DNA from 2 places in the Pelorhabdus sp. sgz311001 genome. Region 1 is predicted to be linked to the other one. Evidence: riboswitches for the same ligand, from Rfam matches in the RefSeq annotation. Region 1 holds a riboswitch; the other holds the start of a gene.

What was found. Region 1 has a riboswitch for glycine ahead of AC0MXB_RS10200 (ABC transporter substrate-binding protein). Riboswitches for the same ligand answer to the same signal wherever they lie in the genome.
Region 2: another riboswitch for glycine. It lies ahead of AC0MXB_RS06805 (amino acid permease); the one in region 1 lies ahead of AC0MXB_RS10200 (ABC transporter substrate-binding protein).

What each region holds. Positions count from the first base shown of each region.
Region 1 covers NZ_JBVXUT010000003.1:314,847-323,699, forward strand. The annotation lists gene AC0MXB_RS10190 (3-hydroxybutyryl-CoA dehydrogenase) at 138-995, opposite strand; gene AC0MXB_RS10195 (acetyl-CoA C-acetyltransferase) at 1,008-2,189, opposite strand; gene AC0MXB_RS10200 (ABC transporter substrate-binding protein) at 2,584-3,750, opposite strand; glycine riboswitch at 3,922-4,020, opposite strand; glycine riboswitch at 4,033-4,105, opposite strand; gene AC0MXB_RS10205 (methyl-accepting chemotaxis protein) at 4,196-6,226, opposite strand; gene AC0MXB_RS10210 (HelD family protein) at 6,529-8,754, shown strand; gene nfsA (oxygen-insensitive NADPH nitroreductase) at 8,789-8,853, opposite strand, start outside.
Region 2 covers NZ_JBVXUT010000002.1:154,347-163,199, reverse strand. The annotation lists gene AC0MXB_RS06815 (hypothetical protein) at 1-782, opposite strand, end outside; gene AC0MXB_RS06810 (ATP-dependent helicase) at 965-3,166, shown strand; glycine riboswitch at 3,335-3,412, shown strand; glycine riboswitch at 3,416-3,492, shown strand; gene AC0MXB_RS06805 (amino acid permease) at 3,613-4,995, shown strand; gene AC0MXB_RS06800 (ECF transporter S component) at 5,081-5,590, shown strand; gene AC0MXB_RS06795 ((2Fe-2S)-binding protein) at 5,860-6,096, shown strand; gene AC0MXB_RS06790 (dihydrolipoyl dehydrogenase family protein) at 6,081-7,592, opposite strand; gene fliD (flagellar filament capping protein FliD) at 7,828-8,853, shown strand, end outside.

The DNA.
Region 1 (8,853 bases):
AAAAATGATGATTTATAACGATTTTTAAAGATAAATAAAGCATTATAAATATTTTTGAATATTTGATTTTTAGTACTTTTATTATTTTTTTGTCAAAAAAAGGCCAGGAAGATGTTCTTCCTGGCGAACTTTACAGCTTAGCTCTTATAATCGTAGAAGCCTTTGCCTGTCTTTCTCCCTAAATACCCAGCCTGGACCATCTTTTTGAGCAGCGGACAAGGCCGATATTTAGGATCACCATAACCTTCATAGAGAACTTCCATTATCGCCAGTACCGTGTCATTGCCAATCAAGTCTGATAAAGCTAGCGGTCCCATGGGGTGATTAAAACCTAACTTCGCCACAGCATCAATATCTTCTACGGAAGCAACGCCCTCGGCATACGTAAAAATAGCTTCATTAATCATGGGAATCATAATACGATTGCCAGCAAAACCAGGCGCATCATGAATTGTCACTGGCGACTTACCTGTCTGAACTGCTAAATTATAGACAGCTTGATACGTTTCTTCACTCGTAGCCAAACCGCGAATCACTTCCACAAGCTTCATAACTGGCGCTGGATTGAAGAAATGCATTCCAATAAAGCGGTCTGGTCGTTTCGTCTTAGCTGCTACAGCGGTAATCGGCAACGATGAAGTATTCGTGGCAAAAATGGTATGATCAGGACATAAAGCGTCGAGCTGACCAAAAATGTCCGCTTTAATGGCCATATTTTCAATAGCAGCTTCAATCACAAGATCCACTTTGCAGGCAGCTGCATCCATTTCGGTAACTGGACAAATCCGTTCTAAAATGGACGCCGCTTCGGCTTCCGTTATTTTGCCTTTCTCAGCTTGCTTCGCCAGATTCTTTTGAATTCCCTGAAACCCTTTTTGAACAAATTCTTCTTTGATATCACGCAAAACTACGGCTAAACCGCTTTGCGCCATAACTTGAGCAATGCCGCTACCCATTTGTCCGGCGCCAATTACTAGCACTTTTTCTATAGCCATATTATCTCCTCCTTATATTCTTTCCACAATTGTCGCGATTCCTTGGCCGCCGCCAATGCAAAGCGTAGCTAGGCCGATCTTTTGATCGCGCTGTTTTAAGGCATGAAGCAATGTAACAAGAATCCGCGCCCCGCTGGCCCCAATCGGGTGACCAATTGCAATCGCACCGCCATTGACATTCACTTTTTCTTGATCAAAGCCTAATTCTTTACCAACAGCCAAGAATTGCGCCGCAAAGGCTTCATTTGCTTCAATTAAATCAAGATCCGCTACAGAAAGACCCGCTTTCTGCAAAGCTTTCCGTGTAGCAGGAATCGGACCAATCCCCATAATGGACGGATCCACACCAGCTGCACCATAGGAACGAATCTTCGCTAACGGCGTAAGCTTTAATTCGGCGCATTTTTCAGCGCTCATAATGACAAGCGCCGCAGCACCGTCATTAATTCCCGACGCATTAGCAGCTGTCACTGAACCATCTTTACGAAAAGCCGCCTTGAGTTTACCTACTGTTTCTTTAGTCGTACCCGCTTTCGGATATTCATCTACAGCAAAAACAGTCTCGCCCCGACGAGTTTTCAAGGTAACTGGTACAATTTCTTCTTTAAAAGCCCCCGCTTCAATGGCAGCAATCGCTCGTTGCTGTGATAATGCTGCGAGCTCATCTTGCATTTCGCGGGTAATACCAAACTTCTCCGCCACATTTTCGGCGGTAATACCCATATGATAATCTTCAAACGCGCACCATAAACCATCATGGATCATACTGTCAATTACTTTACTATGGCCCATACGATAGCCCCACCGCGCCTGATTGCCTAACAGATAGGGTGCATTCGACATGCTTTCCATGCCGCCTGCTACAATAATATCAGCATCGCCGGCAATAATAGCCTGTGCCGCTAGATTCACCGTCTTTAAACCACTGCCGCAAACTTTATTTACAGTAAATGCCGGAACTTCTTTCGGAATCCCCGCCTTAACAGCAGCCTGCCTTGCCGGATTCTGGCCAAGACCAGCCTGCAATACATTGCCCATAATCACTTCATCAACAAGCTCTGGATTCACTTTTGCTCGGCACAAGGCTTCACGAATTACGATTTCCCCCAGTTCTACCGCCGACAGTGACGCCAATGAACCATTGAAACTGCCAACAGCCGTACGTACAGCACTCACAATAACTGCTTCTTTCATTAAAATACCCCCTCACAGTTTTCTCTCTTATTCTGGCAAGAGTCCCTTTGGCTCTCACCATCTTTATATTGCAAGATCCATACCAGCTTTTCCGACAAAAATTAGACTTGGCTTTATTTGCAGAAAAACCGTTCAAAATATACGTTTTCTTTCAAATAATCTGAAAATTAAAATGACAACTTTGTCTAATATGTCTATTATTTTGTTCGTATTATGTCTTGTTTTTCGTCATTTCTGTCTACATACTGCAATTCCCGATAATTCTCCAAAAAGTTCACTGTCTTATCAAGTATATTTTTTCACAAAATATGTAAGAGCAGCAGGAATTCTAAATCATTCCTGCTGCTCCTATTTTTACAAAATTTCTTGTATTATATTCTCGTCTATCGCTAAATCAGGGATTGACTGTCGCTTTAAAGACTTGTTTGCCATCTTTCATTTCGATGATTACCGCATTTTTTACGGCATCATGCGTCGCATTCAATGTAATATTTCCCGTAATTGCAGCAAAATCTTTTGTCGCCGCCAAAGCTTCACGGATCTTCGCCGGCTCTAAACTATTAGCCTGCTGAATGGCATGAATCAGAACATTAGCTGCATCATAGCCAAGTACCGCCATGGCATCAGGCGATTGGCCATATTCTTGTTTATAGGCAGCCACAAAAGCCTGCGATGTGGGATTTGTGTTATCAACCGCATAATGGTTCGTGAAATAAGTATTGTTAAGCGCTTCTGGCGTAGCAATCTCTACGAGTTTAGGCGAATCCCAACCATCGCCGCCAAGCATGGGCGATGTGATTCCAAGTTCTCTAGCTTGTTTTACAATCTTGCCTACCTCTTCATAATAACCAGGCACATAAATAATATCAGCATGTAATCCTTTTACTTTCGTCAAAATCGTTTTGAAATCCTGATCTTTCTGCAAATACGCTTCTTCAGCAAGCACGGCGCCGCCACCCTTAGTAAAGGCATTCTTGAAGAAAGCGGCCAACCCTTTACTATAGTCACTGCTGTTATCGACAAGAATAACAGCGCTCTTCAGTTTCAAATTATTTAAAACAAAGTTGGCGCCAACGGTCCCCTGGAAAGGATCAATAAAGCAAACTCGAAAAGTATAATCCTTTACCTTACCAGTGCCTTCGTCGACTGTTACTTTGGGATTTGTCGCCCCCACTGCCAACAGCGGTACTTTTACCGACTCAGCTACGCTCGAAGCGGCAATGGCGTTAGAACTAGAAAAGATACCGGTAACAGCTGCTACACGATCTTGTGTCGCTAGTTTCGTCATGGCATTAGCCGATTCAGACGGCTCGCTTTTATTATCAGCCACTACGGCTTTAATTTGTTTTCCCAAGACGCCACCTTTCGCGTTCGCTTCTTTAATCGCTAGCTTCGCACCATTCGTAGTAGAATTTCCCATGGTAGCGTTGCCGCCTGTTAATTCATTCAGTAGACCAATTTGCACTTCATTGGAAGAACTAGCGCCACAGCCCCCTAAAAAACTGGCTGCCATCAGTACCAAAAGCGCCGCTGTCATACTCCGAAACCATTTTTTCCCCATCTCAAAATCTCTCCTTTTACAGCTATCGCTGCTTTCTTTACTGATCTGCGATGTACCTTACATGCAGCGATGCCAAAAAGCTCCCCCAAAAACAAACAGAGTCAAATCAGCTATGATTTGACTCTGGAATCACAAAGAAAATACGAATAAAACAAACTAAACACATTCGCACTTTTTGTCTCTGTCCTTTTGCCTGAGAGCTTTGCCAGCAATTCTGCTGTATTTCACCTTCGGCGTCCGATGCGCTCGGATCTCTCCAGAGTCCCGTCCCTTTACGATATCACCCAATTTTATGAGTACCTGAGAGTTTTACTCCTTCGGCGGGCTGATTCAGCCTCTCTCTCGCAAACTTCATCCGGAAATATGTAGTTTTAGTGTGTACATCGAAAACGTTTATAATTATAAAACAAGACAGCTTAATATGCAAGTGTAATTAAATATAAAATTACACAGAAAATTTTTCTACGGCTGTCTTTAGATCTACAGCAAGATCAGCTAACCGTTTACTTGCCGATGCAATTTCCGCCATAGATGCAGCTTGTTCCTCTGTAGCGGCAGAAACAGTTTCAGCTTCCGCGGCTGTCTTACGACTCACGGTATCGACACCGTGAATTTCCTTAGCTACTGATTTGCTATGATCCGCCATTGTTTGGATCGAATCAGAAATCCCCTTCATCTGCTCTGATAAAGCTACAATGGCTATCATAATATTTTCCAGGGTTTTCCCAGCAGAATTCACGACTTCCCGACCAACGCGCACCCCTTCTGTACCAAGCTGTACCGCAGCAATCGCCTGATCCATATTCGTTTGATTTTCCTGAATCAGTAAAGTAACTTTCTGGGCAGCCTGATTGGATTGCTCAGCTAATTTCCTTACTTCTTCCGCTACGACGGCAAACCCACGGCCTTGCTCGCCGGCACGAGCCGCCTCAATTGCGGCATTCAAGGCCAATAAATTCGTTTGACCAGCAATTTCCGAAATCATTTCCACGATCGGACGAATTGCATCTGAGCCTTTTGCTAATTGTTCAATCGCGGCGGCTACTGCTTGTGACCCCGAATTAATCTGTTCCATTTGCCCTACAGCCTGTCCAACCGCTTTCTGACCAATTTCAGCCTCTTTCGCCGTATTTTGAGCAATTCCCGCAGCAGCTTGAGCCGTCTCAGCTATTTGAGCTGTGCGATTCGACATGTTATCAATAATTTCAGCGATATGAGTCGCCGAAGCAGCCGTTGCCGCCATACCGCCAGCAATTTCCGTAATAGAATGAGCCACTAAATTCGAAGCCTGCGCCGATTGATCCGCGCTTTCCCTAAGCTGACTGCCTGAACTATTCACTGCCTCCGCTTGCTCTTTCACCCGCTGCACAAGCTGACACAGCGTAAGACGCATATCCGCAAAACTTTGCGCCAGTTGTCCCAGTTCATCGTCTGACTGCACTTTCGACGCAACAGGGCACAGATCCCCTCGGGCCAAAAGCTGGCATTCATCGCGAATCCATTGAATCGGTTTAGCAAAACGATTACTAATCCAAATGATAAAAAACACGGCAGCTAATAAAGCGGCTATCGAGACAAAGAGCAGTGTTTTGGCCAATCGGTTCGTCGCTGCAAAAACTTCCGCCTCAGGCGCTGATACAATCGTAACCCACTGCTTACCTCCTGGTAAGGAAATCGGCGCAAAGCCAGCCACATGACTAACCCCATCGAGATTTTTATATTGACCAATGACCGTCTTGCCACCAGCAACCGACGTAAAGTGAGCCGTAAACCGGCTATCCACTTCTGGCAGCGTCGTTTTGACAGCATCACTAACTTTGCGATCCATAAAATTCACGTTACCAACAAGTTCAGGTTGGCGCGAATGACCGATGAGCATGCCGTTATTGTCAGCAATCGCCACAAAACCAGTTTCCTTGAAACGACTGTCTTTAATTAAATCAGTAACCTTATCAAGCGATACATTGCCAGTAATGATCCCGGTCAAGTTTCCTTGCTCCAAAACAGGAACGGCAATGATAACCCCCATGCGCCCTGTCCCTCTTGTCAATATGGGGTCAGAAATATAAATCTTTTTCGTACTAACAACCGCTTTTACGTAGTCACGATCCGCTACATTTGTAGTTGTTCCATTATAACGAACCCCTTCACCCGACGGTAAAAGGTAGTTAATATTATCAAAATTACCGATACGGTCATGAGTTTCTTGTAGTAACTTGACAATCAGACCCATATCATTATGATTTTTCACAGTCCAGTTACTAGCCAAATTTTCAAGATCAATAACCCGTTCGTTAATAGCATCCCGCACTTGATGTGAGTAATCAGAACTCATGGCCAGTGCTGTTTCTCTAGCGCTCTGCTCTAAGGCTTGATTGGAAAAATAATAGCCGATGCCTGACAAAATACTAAAGGCAAATAATAAAAATGGTAATAATAACAACATGAGTTTCGTACGAACTGTTGTGATTTTCATCGCCATTCTCCTTTCAATTTGTCAAATCATTTCTCCACAAAGCTGATCCGTTTCTCTCCTATCTTCATTGAATGCTCCTAGCATCATTATCGAATAAAACTAAATCCAAGTAAAGCAATTTTTGTCGATTCGTGGATTATTTCCATTGAATAAGGCGATCACAATTCACTGATAAGCCTGACTTGTATTCACCGACGCCTAGACTTATAATAAAGACACCTTATTTTAAAAATTACGCCTCTGATCATCTGAGCAGAGGCTTCTTTTATCGCGCATTTTATTACTTTTTCCCAGGAGGACTTATGATTGAAAACCATCCTGATTTTCCTATTGAGGAGAATCATTTAGCCGCTACAATCCAAGAAATGAAGCAAGTCATGACTGACCTCGCTTCTGATATTGACAACCGATTTACGAGCATGCAGCAGTCGCTGTTGATCAAAGATGAGGTCAGCGCCTATGTTCACGCTATGTTGCGCGGCGATCACGCCAGTAAAATTCAAGATATTGAAAACGCCCTGCCATCTCCTTACTTTGGCCGTGTTGACTTTCGCGAAGATGGTACCGAAGCGTTTCAAAGCTACTATATTGGCCGCTGTAAAGTCACGCGTCTACAAATTAACGGACCCGAAGATTTTCTGATTTTTGACTGGCGCGACCCTGTCGCTACCGTATTTTACGAATGCTACGGCGGCCGGGCTTCCTATGAAGTCTTAAATAAATATCATTATGAAGGCGACGTTCGTCTAAAACGGCAATATAAAATTGAAGCAGGTCAGCTCAAAAATATGGTAGACAATTTCATTTTAGATCAGATTCTTTCGAACCAACAAGAAGCGCTGCTAGCCGACCCTTTATTGGTAGACCGTCTGAAAGAAGGCGCAGCGGAAAAACTAAAAGACATTGTCACATCGATTCAGGCTGAGCAAAACAAAATCATTCGCGAACCTTTAAATCAAGTCACAGTCATTCAGGGCGTAGCTGGTTCTGGCAAAAGTACGATTGGTCTACATCGACTCTCCTATCTTCTGTACCGCGAAAAACTCAATCCCAAAAAGCTCATTGTCATTGCACCCAACCGAATTTTTCTCGATTATATTTCGGAGCTGCTGCCGGAAATCGATGCCGCCGATGTAACTCAGCTCGTCTGGGAAGACCTTGTTACCGCTATTACGGGCATTAAACGCCCCTTAAGTCAAGCAGATCGTCTTGATACACTATTAGCGGCCCAAGACAAAAGCCGCATTCAAAATATTGAAGCCAGGGCTCGTCTCAAAGGCTCGCTCGATTTTCAGCGAATTTTAGAAAATTACTTAGCACAAAAGATTCAAAAATACTGTCTAAAATTCGAAGACATCAGCCTATTCGAAGGAAAGTTGACGATACCAGCAAAAGACCAGTTGGAGCGCTTTTTGAGCGATGCGGCCGTTCCCTGCAATGAACGACTGCGTTCCTTAGTCAATCTTGTCACTTTTAGAGTGACAAATTATCTAGATGTTCTCGCCGCAACCCACAAGAAAAAAGGCCATGATGACAAAGAAATGACGCAGCTACGGAACAAAGCAGATGCTTTTCTGCAAAAATTCGGCAAACGTTGGCATTCTCTTGATCTATTAGAAACCTACCAGGAAATTTTCACAGTCAAAAGCGCCTTTAAGCTTGTAAAAGAAAAAAACTATGATCTCGAAGAGATTCGGCATCACACACTGACGACTTTAGGGGCGGGCGAACTCGATCGGGAAGATCTGGCGCCGCTAGCCTATCTCGCCTTATTACTAGATGGCTGGCGTCAAGTCGACAAATATGATCATATTGTAATCGACGAAGCTCAGGATTTAAACGCCTTTGAATTTGTCGTCTTAAAACAGTTGTCAACAAACGGCTCATTTACAATCATGGGTGATTTATCCCAAGGAATCCATTCGTACCGCAGCATTGGCAGTTGGAATGTGTTGCTTAAAGAAGTATTCGGCCAAGATCGAACGGTCTATCGGGAAATTCTGTATAGCTACCGCTCCGCCAAAGAAATTGTTGATCTCTTCAACCGCGTCATGCCCAGCGGTCACAGCAAAGCCATTCCAGTTTATGAAATTGGCCGCAAGCCTACTGCTGAAAGAATTCATTCTGTAGCGCAGGGAGCAGTCAGTTTAATGAATCGCCTTAGCGATTTAGTACAAAAAGGCGTAAAATCCATCGGCATCATCACCAAGCTGGAATCTGAAGCAACACTGCTCTATGAAGAATTGAAGCGGCATAAATGTTTTTCCGACCTTGCCTTGCCTGTTCATTTAATTACAGGCGAAGCGGCTTCTTATCAAGGCGCCATCTCACTCGTGCCAGTCTCGCTCGCCAAGGGCCTTGAGTTTGACAGCGTCATTCTCTGGAACGCCTCCTTGGAATCCTATAAAAATACGCCCCTTGACTCGCGCTTGCTCTATGTAGCTTTATCGCGGGCCATGCATGATCTTCATATTATGTATCAAGGAACTCTGACTCCCTTATTGCGTAAAAAAAGCGATCCTACCTAAGTAGAATCGCTCTAAAAAACTTGCTTAATCACTCTCAATCAAAGTCAAAACCCTGCTCAGCCAAAAAAGCTTTCATGTGGGGGCGCTGTTTCGTTTTCA
Region 2 (8,853 bases), on a different contig from region 1:
TCGACAGCAATTCGTTTCGCGGTGCAACTGCCGTACTGATCAATCAGTAGGAGTCGGTCGATAGCCATAATGGGGCTTAGCTTGTCAATGGTGGTATAAGTTAAAAAATCGCGTACATACTTTTCAGCAATATCTGGTTTGGCAAGCTGGGTTTGTAGGACTTGCCGTAATTCTTCTACAGAGATTTCCTTCATAACATATTTAATGACGAGAAAATTCATCGCGAGAAATTTTAGAATTTTGGGCTTCGTTAGATCATTGATTAATTGAATGGCTCGTTCATTTTGACTCACTGCCAGGCGCTCGGCATCCGGTGTAGGAGCTTTGATATAGCGCAGCGCTTCGTAGCTATGCGTTATTGCTGCCAGTTGGACTTGTTTAGTCGGTTCTTTCAGAAATTTGATCGCATCATAATTTTTGTTTACTGCCAATAGTTGCAATGCTTCGCTAGGATTTTTGATATATTTAATAGCCCAGCCGGATTGGTTGATGGCCTGTTCGATGATTTTTTCCGGGGGATTGTTCAGATATTCCAAGTTGGTCCAACTGGCTGTAATGGCTTTTTGCATCATTGCTTCAGTGGGAGTTTCAATGAATTCGATAGCGCGGCTGTTGTTTTCCAGTGCGGTTTGTTCCATTTCGCTGGTTGGATTTTTAATATGTTTTAGCATGAGGCCGTTTCTTTTGACAGCAAGCAGCTTCATTTCATCAGTGGGATTCTTGATCGAGGTGAGTGTATAGGGATTTTGCCGGATTAATTCCAGAAAGGTTGTATTTTCCATAGACCGATTTTCCTTTAGTCCGTATTTTTGTTATTATAATTATTACTTACGATTTTCTATCAGAGCTAAATCAGATTTATTATATCACTCGCGACTAGCAGGGTCTATTATATAATAAAAAGACGATTTCGCAGCGATGCTAGTACCATCTGTTGCACTGGGCGATGAGAAAGGGTTTTTACATGATGGTTACAGAACAAAGTTTTTGGGAACAATTGGAGAAACGTGGTGTAGTGCTTAACCAAGTACAGCGTGACGCAGTGTTGCATAATCAAGGCGCGCTGCTGCTGCTCGCATCGCCAGGCTCGGGAAAAACAACAACGCTCATTGCGAAAATAGGCTATTTGATTGCTGTACAAGGCGTTGCTTCGCGGCGGATTAAAGCGGTCACCTTTAGTCGGGCTGCTGCGGCAGAAATGAACGGGCGGTTTCAAGCTTTATTTCCGCAATTGGAGTCTATTGAGTTTTCGACGATACACAGTCTGGCCTTTCGGATTGTGCGAGACTATTTTCGTCAGCGCCAGGTGACGTATCAGTTGATTGAAGGACAAGCGGAGCTGAATAAGGGGCAGATTTTACGGGATATTTTTAAAAGCCTTACGAAGGAAACGATGACGGAAGATCAGATGGATGAGCTGACCACCTATATTAGTTTTATCAAGAACAAGCTTATTCCCCGGGAAAAGTGGGCGGAAGTGGATTGCAGCGTGAAAGGGGCGGCAAAAATTTTAGAAGCTTATGAAGCCTTTAAGACAGCGGGCGAGACACTGTTACTTGATTATGATGATATGCTGCTCTATGCTTATAAGGCTCTGAACTCCGAAGCGGACTTGCTGAAAAGATACCAACAGTATTATGACTATATTTTAACAGACGAAAGCCAGGATACGTCGCTGGTACAGCATTTTATCCTGGAAAAGCTCGTCAAAGCTCATGGCAATCTTTGCGTGGTCGCTGACGATGATCAGTCGATTTATAGTTGGCGCGGCGCTGAACCGGATTATTTACTGCACTTTCGCGAGGTTTATCCAGCGGCGCAGCTGTTGTATATGGAGCAAAATTATCGTTCTTCCCGCAATATAGTGATTGCCGCCAATCGGTTTATTCAGCGTAATGCCCAGCGGTATCCGAAGCAGATGTTTACGGAAAATCCTTATGGGGCGCCCATTGACATTCGTTGTCTCAGTGATTATAAACAGCAGGCTAAGTATTTGATTGAGGCGATTCGACAGGCGGTCGCGAAAGACAGTATTGCTATTTTATATCGCAATAGCTCATCGGCGATTATCCTTGTGAATGAATTGGAGCGAGCCGGTCTTTCTTTTGCCATGCAAGATGAGGACAAGCGCTTTTTCTCTCACTGGGTCGTGGCTGATATTTTAAACTTTATGCGACTCAGTTACTCTGATAAACGAATTGATATTTTTGAAAAGATCTTTGCGAAGATGAACGGCTATATTACGAAGCAGCAGCTGGAAGCCGTAAAAGAATTGGGAAATCACGAGTCGGTATTTCAGAATTTACTCCGTCATGTGCCGCTGCAGGACTATCAGTGGCCGCTTATTGAAAGTTGCCGGGACGTAATTATTTCTTTAAAAGAAAAAAAGCCTCTGGCAGCCATTGCGGCAATTCGCCATCAGCTTGGTTACGACAAGGCCTTAGATCGAATGTGTGACCGACTGGGGTTTCGCAAGGAATATCTCTTGGGCATTTTAAACACACTCGAGGAGATTGCATCAGGACTTGATAGTGTCGAAGCCTTTGCCAACCGCTTGAAACATCTAGAAACTGTGACTAAGCAGGCGAGACAGAAAAAAGATCATCAAGTGACTCTGTCGACCTTTCATAGCGCGAAAGGAATGGAGTTTGACAAGGTCTATATGATTGATTTAATTGAGGGAATTATTCCTGCCGCCAGCGATGTAATGGAGAAACAGCAAGGAAAGCCAGCTGCTATGGCCGAGGCGGTTCGTCTCTTTTATGTAGCTATGACGCGAGCTAGGCACCAACTTCAATTGATCACTTATGAGAAGCGGGATCAGGAAAAAGTCAGTGAGTCGCAGTTTGTTATGGCCATACGCCATATGGTAACGCCGCCCAAGGCGCCATCGCCGCAAGCGTTGCAGCCGAAGCGTCAGCCAGTGAGAAGTCCCTTTGCAAGCACGCGGCTAGTGCCAACTCAGCCAGCAAAAGTTTTATCGCCTACCGCCATTCGTAAGCGCGAGGGGCTGAAGGTAGGGGCTAGGGTCAGACATGCCCGGTTCGGTGAGGGCCAGATTACGGCGCTCAATGCGGTGAGTCTCGATATTAAGTTTGCCGACAAGGTGAAAACTTTAGCAGTTGCCGTGTGTTTAGAGGAAGGCTTTCTGGAGCCTGTTCGCTAAAGTAGCGATCAAAGATATTGGCTGGGACAGTAAGCTATTGGCTAACGCTAAGGATTTATTGTAGCTCATATACGCACAGAAAAGAAAAATGTTTGTTTAAGGTTGACAATTTCTATGAAGAGTGCTAAAGTATGTAACTGTACTATCAAAGTGAATACCGAACTTCGTATGAAGGTAACGGGAGAGAGATTAGCAATAATCCGCCGAAGATGTTATGCTTTCAGGCAAAAGAACCGTTACTGGACGAACCTCTGGAGAGCCTCAATTGAGCACCGAAGGAGCAAGCTGATACTAAATCAGTGAATCTCTCAGGTAAAAGGACAGAGCAGACAAAGCTATTTTCTTGCTGTTTTATTTTGAGGCCAAATTTTTATAATTTGGCCTCTTTCTGTTTTTCTCGAGGCTGGTATTTGGCACGTAGTAACAGAAGGGAAGGCGGGATACATATGTCAGAAGAACAAACTTTATCACGGGGGCTGAAAAATCGTCATGTTCAGCTGCTGGCCATTGGCGGGGCGATTGGAACAGGCTTGTTTCTCGGCTCAGGTCGTTCGATTCACTTAGCGGGGCCATCGATTTTATTTGCCTATATGATTACAGGCACGATCTGTTTTTTTGTAATGCGGGCGCTAGGCGAATTGCTACTGTCTAACAGCAAATATCATTCGTTTGTGGATTTTGTCCGCGACTATATGGGTAACGGCGCTGCCTTTATTACGGGTTGGACGTACTGGTTTTGTTGGATTTCCTTGGCGATGGCCGATGTGACGGCCGCGGGGCTGTATATTCAGTATTGGTTTCCCAATATCGCGCAATGGGTTCCCAGTCTCATGATTTTAGTTGTGCTACTGATTATGAATTTGACGGCGGTAAAGCATTTTGGTGAAATGGAATTTTGGTTTGCTTTGATTAAAGTTGTGGCGATTTTAGCACTTATTGTAATTGGTTCGTTTATGGTTATCAAAGGGTTTGCGACTGACGCTGGCCCGTCAAGCTTTGCTAATCTGTGGAGCTATGGCGGCTGGGTTCCTAATGGAATCAGCGGGTTCATTCTGTCTTTCCAAATGGTGGTATTTGCGTTTACGGGCATTGAATTAGTTGGTTTGACTGCAGGGGAAACGGAAAACCCCGAAAAGGTCATTCCGAAGGCCATTAATCATATTCCGCTCAGAATTATTGTATTTTACTTTGGCGCTCTCTTTGTCATTATGAGTATTTATCCCTGGACGGCGCTCAGTCCGGCAAAAAGTCCTTTCGTGCAGGTTTTCTCGGCGATCGGGATTACCGCGGCAGCAACGATTGTTAATTTTGTTGTGTTAACTTCGGCGGCATCGGCTTGCAATAGCGGTATCTTTAGTACGAGCCGCATGGTTTATGCTTTGGCACGAGAAAGTAATGCACCAGAATCGATGAAAAAATTAACCTCCAATCAAGTACCGGCGAATGCTACGCTCTTTTCGGCTTTCGTTATACTATTAGCCGTGATTCTGCAATATATTATGCCAGAAAGCGTCTTTGTCTTGATTACCAGTATTTCGACGTTCTGCTTCATTTTTATCTGGGCGATGATCACGATCTGTCATTTGAAATATCGTAAAACGCGACCAGAGCTTGCGGCAAAAAATAAATTTAAAATGCCACTGTACCCTGTGATTAATTATATTATTTTAGCTTTCTTTGCCTTTGTATTAGTCACCTTGGCATTAAATGAAGAAACACGCGTTGCTCTGTTTGTGACGCCAGTATGGTTTATTATGCTTGGCGTGATTTATAAAGCCGCGAAGAGCAGAACGAAAGAAGCCGAGGATGGAGAAAGCAGTTTAGCTTAATTTAGGGATTTGCCTATTGTGTAAAGTTGTTTCGTGTGATATGGTAGATAAATATTTTATTTTTCGATAAGGCAGGCATTTTAACATGAGACAATCTTCAAGGTATCAAACGAAACAATTAGTTATGGCAGCTTTAGGCATCGCTCTAGTGTTTATTTGCACTTCTTTTGTCAATATACGCTTGCCCATTGCGGCAAATGGCGGACTCATTCATTTAGGCAATGTACCGCTTTTTATTATGGCAATTCTTTACGGTCGCTGGTTCGGCGCTGTAGCTGGCGGCATTGGCATGGCTCTGTTTGATGTAGTTGGCGGCTGGTTTTTGTGGGCGCCTTTTACGCTCGTGATTGTCGGGCTTATGGGCTATGTTGTCGGGGCGATTTGTGAGCAACGGCAAAGTTTTTCCGCCTATGTGTTAGCGCTGCTAGCAGCCTGCCTGATTAAGGTGGTCGGCTATTATGGGGCGGAAGGTATTATTTACGGCAACTGGGTGGCGCCAATGCTGTCTGTTCCTGGCAATCTTGTACAGATCGGCGTAGCAGCAATTCTTGTGTTGCCGCTAGCTTCCAGGCTGAGAATGTATGTGAAGCGGTAAAAGAATTTTATCGGAAGAATCTGTTTCGCAAATCGCTATTTAGAAATAGTTGGTTTTGAAGTTTTACGACTGCCTTTTGGCAGTCTTTTTTTATTGACGAAGGTTTTATTAAAGGTATATTTAAAAGAGAAGTAGAAGATAATTATTATAAAGTAAAAATGATAATCATCAAGCGAAAGCGAACATTATTAACTGGAAATGATCATCACGAAGCTAGAACAATCATCACAAAAGGAAATCATTCAGGGAATACATGGGGGGATATTTTTATGGAAGAACAAGAATTACAACAGCAAGTACTCGATAAATTAACTAAGGTTTGTCTATGCAAAGGCATTAGTCGGGCGACGATGAAGAAGACTATTGCATCAGGAGCCGATTCGGTAGTCGCGGTGCAAAAAAAGACAGGCGCCGGGTCTGGCTCCTGTCATGGACGGCGTTGTACGCCTAAAATTGAAGCATTGCTAGAAGATCATTTGCTAAGCCGTGATCAGTCTGGGAAGTAGTATTGAATCCACATAATCACTTCTGACAACGAGGGATGCGGCGTCATTGTTTCACCGACACTTACAATGGAACGAGGATCAAGATTGCGAACTAGGCGGGAGCGTCTTAAGTTTTCCGTTGTAGGTGAAGCAATATGGTTGTGGACAGGCGTAAGGCGTGTTTCGCCAGCATTCATCAGATTGACGAAAGGTTGGAGCAAGATTGAGGCCTGCGGCCCGACAATATGAATACCTAAGATGTTTTTCGTTGCTTTCTCTACAATTACTTTTACGAAGCCGTCTTCTTCATCGCCAGGATTGAAGCCGAGAGCAAAGCCCTTGGCTGTAGCGGAATAATGGTGTTTAGCTGTGGTGATTTCATAGCCTTGTTTCAGTGCTTCTGCTTCGGTAAGTCCCACATGGGCAACCTGCGGGAAGGTGTAGGTGACGGCAGGGACAATGTCATAGCGGGCCCAGCGCCAGTCACTAGGATGATGGCCGCTAAAGAGGTTGTGAGCCAAAATATCTGCTTCATAGTTGGCTTTATGGCGAAAGGGCGCTTCGCCGTTGACATCACCTAACGCCCAAATTCCAGCGGCGCTTGTTTCGAGAAATTCATTGGTGACAATCCAGCCGCGATCATTCGTTTCTACGGCGGTATGTTCGAGCTGCAGTGTGTCCGCATTTGATTCAATTCCGGTGGAAAGCATGATTTCCTGCGCTGCGATTTCGCTGGTTTGGTTGGTGTCTTTGTCAAGGAGGCGAAGGGTTTTTTTATCTTCGCCTTGTTTTACTTGCAGGGGCTTGTGATTGACGAGGACTGTTATGCCTGCTTTTCGTAGACCCTGCAGTAAGTGAGCGGAAATTTCGCTATCTTCTCGCGGCAATAGGCGGACATTTTGCTGAACTACCGTTACTTTCGTGCCAGCAGCGGCAAATACGTGTGCGAATTCTGTGCCGATAGGTCCGCCGCCGATGATAATGAGATCTTTAAAGGGCTGAGCCGGATATTTTTCACCAAAGAAAGTTTCTGATGTGAGATAGCCTGTTGCTTCGAGACCTTCAATTGTGGGGATTTTCGTACGGGCGCCTACGGCGAGAATGATTTTGTCGGCGGTAAATTCCTCAGATAAGGCGCCATCAGGCAGGGTTACCTGTAAGGTTTTTTCGCCAGTGAAGTGACCGATTCCCCGATAAACATCTAGTTCTTCGATGGACTCATAGTAGGAACGTAGTTCATCACTCTCATTTATTTTTTGCCAGACCCGTTTGCTGACAAGTTCCCAATTCATCGAAGCTGGCGCTACATTGACGCCGATTTTCGGTAGTTCCTGAATTTCCCGAATATAATCTGCTGCAGTAACCATGACTTTCGTAGGAATGCAGCCTCGTGTTAGGCAGGTTCCGCCAAATTTCCCTTTTTCAATTTGGGCGCATTTTAAGCCTTGTTTTAAGGCGGCGTCTAAGACAATATTCGCCGCCCCTGTGCCAATTACGACAACATCGTATTTTTTCATGACTGTTTGCTCCTTTTGTAGAATAAAGGTGATCTTTTGCCAGAATCAAGAAGCTTTCTGATTTAGACTTTTACCAAGTAAATTCGCCTATTCATTAGCAATATCCTTGAAAAGTCTAGCTGTTTAAAGGTTTTTTTAAGAATCATTTAATCATCAGACTATTTTTTTCGATATAAAGAATGAGAGGTTTTTAGCTGGGAGAAAAGAAGTCGCAAAGCGAAAGGTGTGGCGTTTTATGGCGATACATATTAACAATTCCGTTAATTCATATTTGTTTACCAAGATTTTTTTGAATCAGAACAGTTCCAAGGTAGGTCAGAACGACTCCTTTTTGACAGATTACATGAATATTGCGGCAAATAACACGACATTTTCCATTAATTCAAATTTATCAGCTGCAAATTTTAAAGCGAAGCAGGAAGAGTATCAGAATCAGACAGCTGGTTTTAAGACGGCTGTTAGTAATTTGCAGACAAGATCGCAAACTTTAACGGGAACTGCGAGTGTATTGAATAAAAAGTATGTTTCAGACTCGACGGGGGCTGTTAGTGGTGAAGCTAAAACCGCAGCGAAACCAGCCACTTATGATGTAAGTGTAGAAAAAGTGGCCACAGCCCAGCAAAATCAAGGAAAAACTCTTACGTCTACTGGCTTGGGCGGTATTAGCGCTGGCGTCTATACGATGGGCCTTACTGTGGGGAGCGGTACAGAAAAGCAGATCACTGTTAATATTTCCGGTACGGATACAAATAAACAGGCTCTCACCAAGATTGCTGACGCGGTCAATCGTAGCGGCAGCAGCGTGAAAGCGGAAGTGAAGACAGTCAATGATAAAACATACTTGGCGATGGAAGGCCAAACTGGTGCGGCGTCGTCTTTTTCTGTCCGTGATATTTATGGTAGCCTTGCTAGTCAGACTAGTTTAACAAATCAAGTAAAACAGGCCCAAGATGCCTCATATACAGTGAATGGTGTTAGCCAAAAGTCAGCGTCTAATGCGATCAAGATTGACAATGGAAATGTGAACCTAACCCTAAAGAGCACTACAGTCGGTGCAGAAAAAGTGACTGTTGGACCTGATGCGAATAAGACCATTAGTGCCGTACGTGATTTAGCGGCAACATATAATGAGATTAACTATAATATCCAGAACTCTGAGAATGTGACAAAGCGTGGTGAAACGATGCTAAAGGGAATTCAAAGTCAGTTTGACGGAATTCGTCGCAGCCAATATGAGAAAATTGGCATTACCATGGACCGT